2 regions of the Methylobacterium sp. A54F genome follow, and region 2 is predicted to be linked to the other one. Evidence: predicted binding sites of a transcription regulator. Region 2 holds the regulator's gene; the other holds the start of a gene.
What was found. The regulator HrcA, encoded in region 2, represses chaperone genes, less so after heat shock. The targets are predictions, from matches to a motif close to GTTAGCACTCNCNNNNNGNGAGTGCTAAC.
Positions count from the first base shown of each region.

Region 1: the regulator HrcA is predicted to act here: its motif matches at 2,725-2,753, upstream of groES (co-chaperone GroES).

Region 1 is NZ_JBKFBF010000002.1:148,196-152,858, reverse strand. It holds gene ACLBXP_RS04420 (Stf0 family sulfotransferase) at 1-501, opposite strand, end outside; gene groL (chaperonin GroEL) at 615-2,258, opposite strand; gene groES (co-chaperone GroES) at 2,369-2,656, opposite strand; gene ACLBXP_RS04405 (magnesium transporter CorA family protein) at 2,868-3,872, shown strand; gene ACLBXP_RS04400 (GIY-YIG nuclease family protein) at 3,879-4,169, opposite strand; gene glyS (glycine--tRNA ligase subunit beta) at 4,431-4,663, opposite strand, start outside.
Region 2 is NZ_JBKFBF010000017.1:86,451-91,113, forward strand. It holds gene hemW (radical SAM family heme chaperone HemW) at 1-1,043, opposite strand, end outside; gene rdgB (RdgB/HAM1 family non-canonical purine NTP pyrophosphatase) at 1,083-1,715, opposite strand; gene rph (ribonuclease PH) at 1,712-2,425, opposite strand; gene hrcA (heat-inducible transcriptional repressor HrcA) at 2,568-3,647, shown strand; partial or broken gene ACLBXP_RS22640 (DUF1236 domain-containing protein) at 4,135-4,663, opposite strand, start outside.

The sequences.
Region 1 (4,663 bases), on a different contig from region 2:
GACCTGCCCCAGATAGGTCTCGATCGCCTCCGGGTCGTAGCGGATCTCGCCCTTCGCCTCTTCGGTCGAGCGGAACTGCTGCGACTGCATCGAGCGGACCCAGGACAGGGCCTGCCCCAGGACATCGAGGCGCCTGAGCCGGACGAAGCTGAGGTTCGGCAGGACCTCGGTCAGCCGGATATGCGGCGAGACCGTATCGAACAGGCCCGGGAACAGCTTCAGCGCGTAGATGCCGTTCGGCGTGGCGCCGAGCGTCAGGATCCGCTGCGCCTGGAGGGCCGGATCGTCCGGGTAGTCGGGGTCGTCGTAGCGGCGGCGCGTGGCCCCGTTGAAGTATTCCCGCGGCCGGCCGAGCGCGCCGGTGCTTCCCAGGAGCTCGCAGAAGTAGTTGCTGCCCGAGCGCGGCGCGCCGCACACCGCGTAGCCCCGCGGAAGGGGGAGGGGGTTCTGGGCCGGGTTCGGGTCGGCGCGGCGGCCGAACAGGCGGGCGAGGGGGCTCATCCGAGCCTTATGGGGCCTCCGGCGGCCGTTGCGAAGGGCCGGTGCGGACACCCGGAACGCGAAAGGGGCCGCCTCGCGGCGACCCCTTCCGATCCTTGGCCCGGGTGGTGGACTTAGAAGTCCATGCCGCCCATGCCGCCGCCGCCCGGCATCGCCGGAGCCGCGCTCTCCTTCTTGGGAGCGTCCGCGACCATCGCCTCGGTGGTGACGAGGAGACCGGCGACCGACGCCGCGTCCTGCAGGGCGGTGCGCACGACCTTGGCCGGGTCGACGATGCCGGCCTGGATCATGTCGACGTACTCCTCGGTCTGGGCGTTGAAGCCGTAGGTCTCGGAGCCGGTGTTGTCGGAGATCTTGCCGACCACGATCGAACCCTCGACGCCCGCGTTCTGGGCGATCTGGCGGATCGGGGCCTCGAGCGCCTTCAGCACGATCTTGATGCCGGCCGCCACGTCGGCGTTGTCGTTGGACAGGCCAGCGACCGCCTTCTTGGCGCGGAGGAGAGCGGTGCCGCCGCCGGGGACGATGCCTTCCTCGACCGCCGCGCGGGTGGCGTTGAGGGCGTCGTCGACGCGGTCCTTCTTCTCCTTGACCTCGACCTCGGTCGCGCCGCCGACGCGGATCACCGCGACGCCGCCCGCGAGCTTGGCCAGGCGCTCCTGGAGCTTTTCACGGTCGTAGTCCGAGGTGGTCTCCTCGATCTGCGCCTTGATCTGCCCCACGCGGGCCTCGATGTCGGACTTCTCGCCCGAACCGTCGATGATCGTGGTGTTCTCCTTCTCGATGCGGACGCGCTTGGCGCGGCCGAGCATCGGCAGGGTCACGTTCTCGAGCTTGATGCCGAGGTCCTCGGCGATCATCTGACCGGAGGTCAGGATCGCGATGTCCTCGAGCATGGCCTTGCGACGGTCGCCGAAGCCCGGCGCCTTCACGGCCGCGACCTTGAGGCCGCCGCGGAGCTTGTTCACAACGAGGGTGGCGAGCGCCTCGCCCTCGATGTCCTCGGCGATGATGAGCAGCGGCTTGCCGGTCTGCACCACGGCCTCGAGGACCGGGAGCATCGCCTGGAGCGACGAGAGCTTCTTCTCGTGGATGAGGATGTAGGGATCGTCGAGCTCGGCGACCATCTTCTCGGCGTTGGTGATGAAGTACGGCGAGAGGTAGCCGCGGTCGAACTGCATGCCCTCGACGACGTCGAGCTCGGTCTCGGCGGTCTTCGCCTCCTCGACCGTGATCACGCCCTCGTTGCCCACCTTCTGCATGGCGTGGGCGATCATGTCGCCGATTTCCTTGTCGCCGTTCGACGAGATCGTCCCGACCTGGGCGACCTCCTCCGACGAGGCGACCTTCTTGGCGCGGCCGGTGATGTCCTTGACGGCGGCCTGGGTCGCGAGGTCGATGCCGCGCTTCAGGTCCATCGGGTTCATGCCGGCGGCGACGTACTTGGCGCCCTCGCGGACGATCGCCTGGGCCAGCACGGTGGCGGTGGTGGTGCCGTCGCCGGCGATGTCGTTGGTCTTCGAGGCCACTTCGCGCACCATCTGGGCGCCCATGTTCTCGAACTTGTCGGCGAGCTCGATCTCCTTGGCGACGGTGACGCCGTCCTTGGTGATGCGGGGGGCGCCGAACGACTTCTCGATCACGACGTTGCGGCCCTTCGGGCCGAGCGTGACCTTGACGGCGTCCGCGAGGATGTCGACGCCGCGGAGCATCTTCTCACGGGCGTCGGACGAGAAACGTACGTCTTTGGCTGCCATGTGCAGGGGTCCTCAGATTGCGGTGGTGAGTGCTCCGGGTGCCCGGGAGGGGCAGCGACCGGGAGCGGACGAATGCGGGTGCGGGCGCGCTGAGGCGTCCGGGGCGCGCCTCAGGCGACGACGCCCATGATGTCGGACTCCTTCATGATCAGGAGATCCTGACCGTCGATCTTGACCTCGGTGCCGGACCACTTGCCGAAGAGCACCCGGTCGCCGGCCTTCACGTCGAGCGGGTTCACCCGGCCGGCTTCGTCGCGGGCGCCGGGACCGACGGCGACGATCTCGCCCTCTTGCGGCTTCTCCTTGGCGGTGTCCGGAATGATGATGCCGCCCTTGGTCTTCTCCTCGCCCTCGATGCGGCGGACGACGACACGGTCGTGCAGCGGACGGAACTTCATGAGCTGCCCTCTTGCTTTTCGAATTCGAGATGGCTTGATGCGGCCGAAGCCGCATCCGAACCCCGGCTGTTAGCACTCCCTCCAGAGGAGTGCTAACGCTGGCGGCGAGATAGGCGGACGGCCTTTCCGAGTCAAGGGTGCCGCACCCCCTTGCGCGACCTTGATCGACACGTCCCTTCCCGAACGCGAACCCACCACGGACCCCCTCACCATGCTCAGCCTCCACGGTGCCGAGGGCGCGGTCGGGCACGGCTCCGACCCAGCCGCGATCCCGACCGACGCGATCTGGATCGACCTCGAAGATCCCGACGCCGAAGAGGCGCGCCGCGCCGAGGCGGCGACCGGGATCCGCGTCCCGACCCGCCAGGCGCTAAGCGAAGTCGAGAGTTCGAGCCGCCTGCGCCGCGCCAAGGCGAACCTGTCGGTCTCGACGCCGATGATCACCTTCGAGCAGGCCGATTCGAGCCTGAAGCCGCTGGGCTTCGTGCTGACCAAGGACCACCTCGTCACGGTGCGCTTCCACGACCTGCGGGCCTTCGCGGAGGTGAAGCGGCGAATCGCCGAGGGGGACGGCCCGGCTCAGAACAGCACCGAGATCTTCCTGCTGCTCGTCGAGGAACTGGTGGACAGCCTCGCGGACGCGCTGGAGGACATGGGCGCCGATCTCGACGGACTCTCGACCCGGATCTTCGACTTCGACGTGCGGGCGAAGCCCCGCAACGGGGTCACGGACGCCAAGCCGCCGCCCCGCCGCCGGGACCTCGCGCTCCGCCGCATCCTCCGGGGCATCGCCCGGCGCGGCAAGGCGCTCGGCAAAATCCGCTCCAGCCTGCTCGGCCTGCAGCGGATCGTCCCCTTCGTGGCCTCCGAATGCGACGGCATCCTCCGGCAGGAGGAGGCGGCCTCGCGCTTCGAGACGATCCGGCGGGACATCGAGTCGCTCGAGGAGTTCGAGACGCGGCTCTCGGAGAACGTGCAGTTCCTCCTCGACGCGGCGCTCGGCCTCATCAACATCGAGCAGAACAACGTCTTCCGCGTGCTCACCGTGGTCTCGGCGATCGGCGTGCCGCCGACGCTGCTCGCCTCGATCTACGGCATGAACTTCAAGCACATGCCGGAGCTCGACTGGGCCTGGGGCTACCCCTACGGCCTCGCGCTGATCGTGGTCAGCGCGCTGATCCCCGCCTTGTACTTCAAGGTGAAGGGCTGGTTCTGAGCCCGCTCACCACGGGCCGAGGTTCGGGTGGAGGTCGGACCAGTCGGGGTTCGCCTCCTCGATCAATCGAAGCTTCCAGTCGCGCCGCCATGTCTTCAGGGACTTCTCGCGCTGGATCGCCTCGACCGCTCGGTCGTAGGTTTCATACCAGACGAGGCGCTGCACGCCGTACCGCGTCGCGAAGCCAGGCGTTGCCCCAGTGCGATGCTCGTGCATGCGGCGGGCGAGGTCGCGCGTGACGCCGATGTAGAGGGTGCCGTGCCTCCGGCTCGCGAGGATGTAGACGGCGAACGGCACGGGGCTGACCCGATTCGGTTTGACAGTTCGCGCAGAGGATCGCCGAATAGGACTGATGTCCAGATGCGGTCCGGGGTTTTGCTAGGGCCACCCCCGTTCAGCCAGCAACGCCGTCATCCCGGGGCCGCGCAGCGGAGCCCGGGATCCAGAGCCGCCGAGCTGGCAGAACGAGGCATCGTCGGCGGCTCTGGATTCCGGGCTCGCCTGCGGCGCCCCGGAATGACGGGATTGGGGCGGGGAACGATGCGGCGTTGACCGCGCCTACCCCTCGATCCGCGAGAAATCCGCCACCTCGCGCGTCGCGGCGCGCAGTGCGTTGAGGAGGGCGAGGCGGTTGGCGCGGAGGGCCGGGTCGTCGGCGTTGACCGTCACCGCCTCGAAGAAGGCGTCCACCGGTGCGCGAAGTGCGGAGAGCGCCCGCATGGCCCCCTCGAAATCCTCTGCCGCGACGGCCGCGGAGGCCGCCTCGCGGGCGGTCGCCAGGGACGCCGCCA
Region 2 (4,663 bases):
CCCTTCAGGGCGGCGTAGCGGGCGGGGTCGATCCCCTCGGCGAGGCGCAGGCCCATCATCAGGAACTCGTCGCCCTGGTCGGCGGGGGCGATCACCTCGGTCTCGACGATGCCGTGGCCCTCGGCCTCGACCCGGGCGAGCCACGCCTCCGGGGCGCGTTCCGTCACGGTGCCGAGGCGGCCCTCCGCGGTCACGAGGCGGCCATGCGCGCCGGGGCCGAGGCCCGCGTACTCGCCGTAGCGCCAGTAGAGCAGGTTGTGGCGCGACTGCGCCCCGGGCCGGGCGTGGTTGGAGATCTCGTAGGCGGGCAGGCCCGCGGCGGCGCAGACCTCCTGCGTGACGTCGTAGAGGATGCGCGCCGTCTCCTCGTCGGGCGGCACAAGGCGGCCGGCGGCGGCCAGCCCGTGGAAGGGCGTGCCGGGCTCGATGGTGAGCTGGTAGAGCGACAGGTGCTCGGCCGCCCGCGCGATCGCCTCGCGGAGTTCGGCGCGCCACGCCTCCGGGGTCTGGCGGGGGCGGGCGTAGATCAGGTCGAAGGAGCTGCGCGGGAAGTGCGCGGCGGCCGTCTCGATGGCCCGCAGCGCCTCCGCGACGCTGTGCAGGCGCCCGAGCGCCCGCAGGTCGGCGTCGTTCAGCGCCTGGACGCCGAGGGAGACCCGGTTGACGCCGGCCGCGCGGTAGCCGCGGAAGCGCTCCGCCTCGACGCTCGTCGGGTTCGCCTCCAGGGTGATCTCGGCCTCGGGGGCGAGGCCCCAGGCGGCGTCGACCGCCTCGATCAGGCCCGCCACCGTCGCGGGGGCCATCAGGGAGGGCGTGCCGCCGCCGAGGAAGACGCTCGACACGGTGCGGCCCGGGGTGCGGGCGGCCACGTGCGCGATCTCGGCCCGGAAGGCCGCGAGGAAGCGCGCCTCGTCCACGGGGGCGTGGCGGACGTGGCTGTTGAAGTCGCAGTAGGGGCACTTCGCGGCGCAGAAGGGCCAGTGCAGGTAGACCCCGAAGCCCGCGTCGCGGGTCGGGTGGTCCGGGCCGGAACGGTCGCTCATCGGGCGCTCTTGGGCGCGCGGGCGCCGGCTGGCAAGCCCTCAGGCGGGCCGGCGCAGGCAGGCGGCGGCGAGATCCACGAAGGCGCGGGCGCGGTGGGACAGGGCGTTGCCGTTCTGCCAGTCGACGCCGTGCTTCTCCTCGGAGGAGATCTCGCCGAAGGTCCGGTCGAACCCCTCGGGGCGGAACATCGGGTCGTAGCCGAAGCCGAGGCTGCCCCGCGGCTCCACGAGGTCGCCGAAGACGCGGCCCTCGAACAGCTCGGTGTGCCCGTCCGGCCAGGCGAGCACCAGCGCCGAGACGAAGTGCGCCCGGCGGTCGGTCGCCCCGCGCCGGTCGAGCTCGGCCGCGATCCGCGCCATCGCACCCGAAAAGTCCTTGGAGGGCCCGGCCCAGCGGGCCGAGAACAGGCCCGGCGCCCCGTCGAGGGCGTCGACGCAGAGGCCGGAATCGTCCGCGAAGGCCGGTAGCCCCGAGGCCTCGGCCGCCGCCAGCGCCTTGATGGCCGCGTTCTCGGAGAACATCGTGCCGGTCTCGTCGGGCTCCGGCAGCTTGAGCTCGCCCGCTGAGACGGCCTCGACGCCGAACGGCGCCAGCAACTCGCGCATCTCGACGAGCTTGCCGGCGTTGTGGGTCGCGATGACGACCCGGCCCTGCAGGACGCGGTGGCTCATGCGATCGCCTGCTTCTGGAGGGCGACGAGGTCGGCGACCCCGGCCTTGGCGAGGCGCAGGAGCTCCAGGAGCTCGGCCTCCGTGAAGGGCTTGCCCTCGGCGGTGCCCTGCACCTCCACGAGGCCGCCCGTGCCGGTGATCACGAAGTTCGCGTCCGTCTCCGCACCCGAATCCTCGGCGTAGTCGAGGTCGAGCACCGGCGTGCCCTTGTGGATGCCGCAGGACACGGCCGCGACGTGGTCGCGCAGCGGGTCGACCGAGATGATCGAGCGGCCGCGCATCCAGGCGAAGCAGTCGTGCAGCGCCACCCAGGCGCCGGTGATCGCCGCCGTGCGAGTGCCGCCGTCGGCCTGGATCACGTCGCAATCCACGGTGACCTGTCGCTCGCCCAGGGCCGGCAGGTTGGTGACGGCCCGCAGGGAGCGCCCGATCAGCCGCTGGATCTCCTGCGTGCGGCCCGAGGGCTTGCCGGAATTTACCTCGCGGCGGGTGCGCTCGTGGGTCGCGCGGGGCAGCATCGCGTACTCGGCCGTCACCCAGCCCTTGCCGGAGCCCCTGAGCCAGGGCGGGCCGCGCTCCTCCAGCGAGGCGGTGCAGAGCACCTTCGTCTCCCCGAAGCTGACGAGGCACGAGCCCTCCGCGTAGCGCGCCACCGCGCGTTCGAGCGAGATCTTGCGCAGCTCGTCCGGCGCGCGCTTCGAAGGCCGCATGGGGGCTCTCCCGAGGGGTGTCAGGGCTGCGCTCTTACGGAAGCGGCCCGCCCCCGGCAACCCGGGCCCGCGGGGTGCGGCACAGGCGGACAGTTGTGCTCGGGGCACCGCGCGGACACAATCGCCCCCCAGGATCCAGCCCGTGACCGACCTTTCCCCGCCCCCCTTCCAGCCGCTCTCGGCGCTCAACGACCGCGCCCGCGAGATCTTCCGCCAGATCGTGGAATCCTACCTGTCGACGGGGGAGCCCGTCGGCTCGCGCAACCTCGCCCGCATCCTGCCGATGGGCCTGTCCCCGGCCTCGATCCGCAACGTGATGGCGGATCTGGAGCATTCGGGGCTGATCTACGCCCCCCACACCTCGGCGGGCCGGCTGCCCACCGAGCAGGGCCTGCGCTTCTTCGTGGACGCGATGCTGGAGCTCGGCGATGTCGGCCACGACGAGCAGGCGCGCATCGAGGCGCAGATGCGGGCGGCCGCCTCCCGCCACACGTTCGATTCGGCGCTGGCCGAGGCCTCGACGCTCCTGTCGGGCATCTCCCGGGGGGCGGGCGTCGTGGTCACCACCAAGACGAACGTCCAGCTCAAGCACATCGAGTTCGTGCGCCTCGACATGGACCGTGCCCTGGTGGTCCTCGTCTCCGACGACGGGTCGGTGGAGAACCGCATCGTCGAGCTGCCGCCGGGCCTGCCGGCAAGCGCGCTGCAGGAGGCCTCGAACTACCTCAACGCCCGCCTGCACGGGCGAACCCTCGGGCGGCTGCGCGCCGAGATCGAGGCGGGCCGGCAGGCCATGAAGCGCGAGCTCGACGCGCTGACCGAGCGCCTCGTGGATGCCGGGCTCGCCACCACGGTCGGCCCCTCGGATGCGCGCCAGCTCATCGTGCGCGGCCAGGCGAACCTCCTCGACGACCTGCGCGCTGCGGAGGACCTCGAGCGGATCCGCCTGCTGTTCAACGACCTCGAGACCCAGAAGGACGTCATCGACCTCCTCGCCCGCGCGGAGGGCGGCGAGGGCGTCCGGATCTTCATCGGCTCCGAGAACAAGCTGTTCTCGCTCTCGGGCTCCTCGATGATCGCGGCGCCGTTCCGGGACGGCTCCCAGAAGATCGTGGGCGTCGTCGGCGTGATCGGGCCGACCCGGCTCAACTACGCCCGCATCGTGCCGATGGTCGACTACACCGCCCGCGTGGTCTCGAAGCTCCTCGAAGGCGGGCGCTAGGAGGCGGGATGAGCGGGCGCTCCCGCCCACTCACCGCAGGTTCGCCCGCGACGCGATTTCCAGGGCCCGAGCGATCCCTGGAGGCCTCCTTCGAGGCTTCGCTTCGCTGCGCACCTCAGGATGAGGTCGCGGGTGGGAGGCAACGCAGCACCCGGCAGATCCCATCCACACACCTCATCCTGAGGCGCCGCGAAGCGGCCTCGAAGGAGCCATTCAGAACCCGCCGCGCTCCCTGGAGCCCTCCTTCGAGGCTTCGCTTTGCTCCGCGCCTCAGGATGAGGTCGCGGGTGGGGAAACCCGGACGGTTCATCCCACCCCCACACCTCATCCTGAGGTGCCCCACAGGAAGCCTCGAAGGAGCCCTCCAGGCATCGCGCGGGAGCCGGCGCCCGCCATCGACGGCGGTCGCACAACCTCGGATTGCGCAAGGCAACCACGGCGTCGAGCAGCCCAGGAAGGGGGCGGGGTCGCCCCCGCCCCCGCCGGATCAGGCCGGGATCACGTCGATGATCTCGTAGGTGTCCGGATCGATGATCAGGATGTCGTCCCGCACGAGGATGAAGCGGTAGCCCCGGTAGGCCGGGACGAGGCTGATGATCGCCGGCGGCAGGGTGTGGAGCGTGATCGAGCGCGGGATCGCCGTGCCGACCGCGATGTTGAAGTTGACGTTCGAGACGCGCGTCACGCTGCTGCTGGTGATCGACTGCCGGAACTCGGTGCGCTGGCGGGTGTCGAGGCGCTGGACCGCGCCGCGTGCCTCGCCGCGACCGCCGCCGCCGCGCTCGCCCCGCTCCGAACCGCCGCGCTCGCCCCGCTCGGCGCCGCGCTCACCGCGCTCACCGCGCTCACCGCCGCGCTCACCGCGCTCACCGCGCTCCGCACCGTTGCGTCCGCCGTCGCGGTCGCCCGCCTGGTTCCGGTCGCCCGCCCTGTCGCCGCGCTGTCCGCCGTCCTCGCGGCCGCCGCGCTGGCCGGCACCGTCCCGGCCGCCGCCGGCACCGTCCCGACCACCGCCC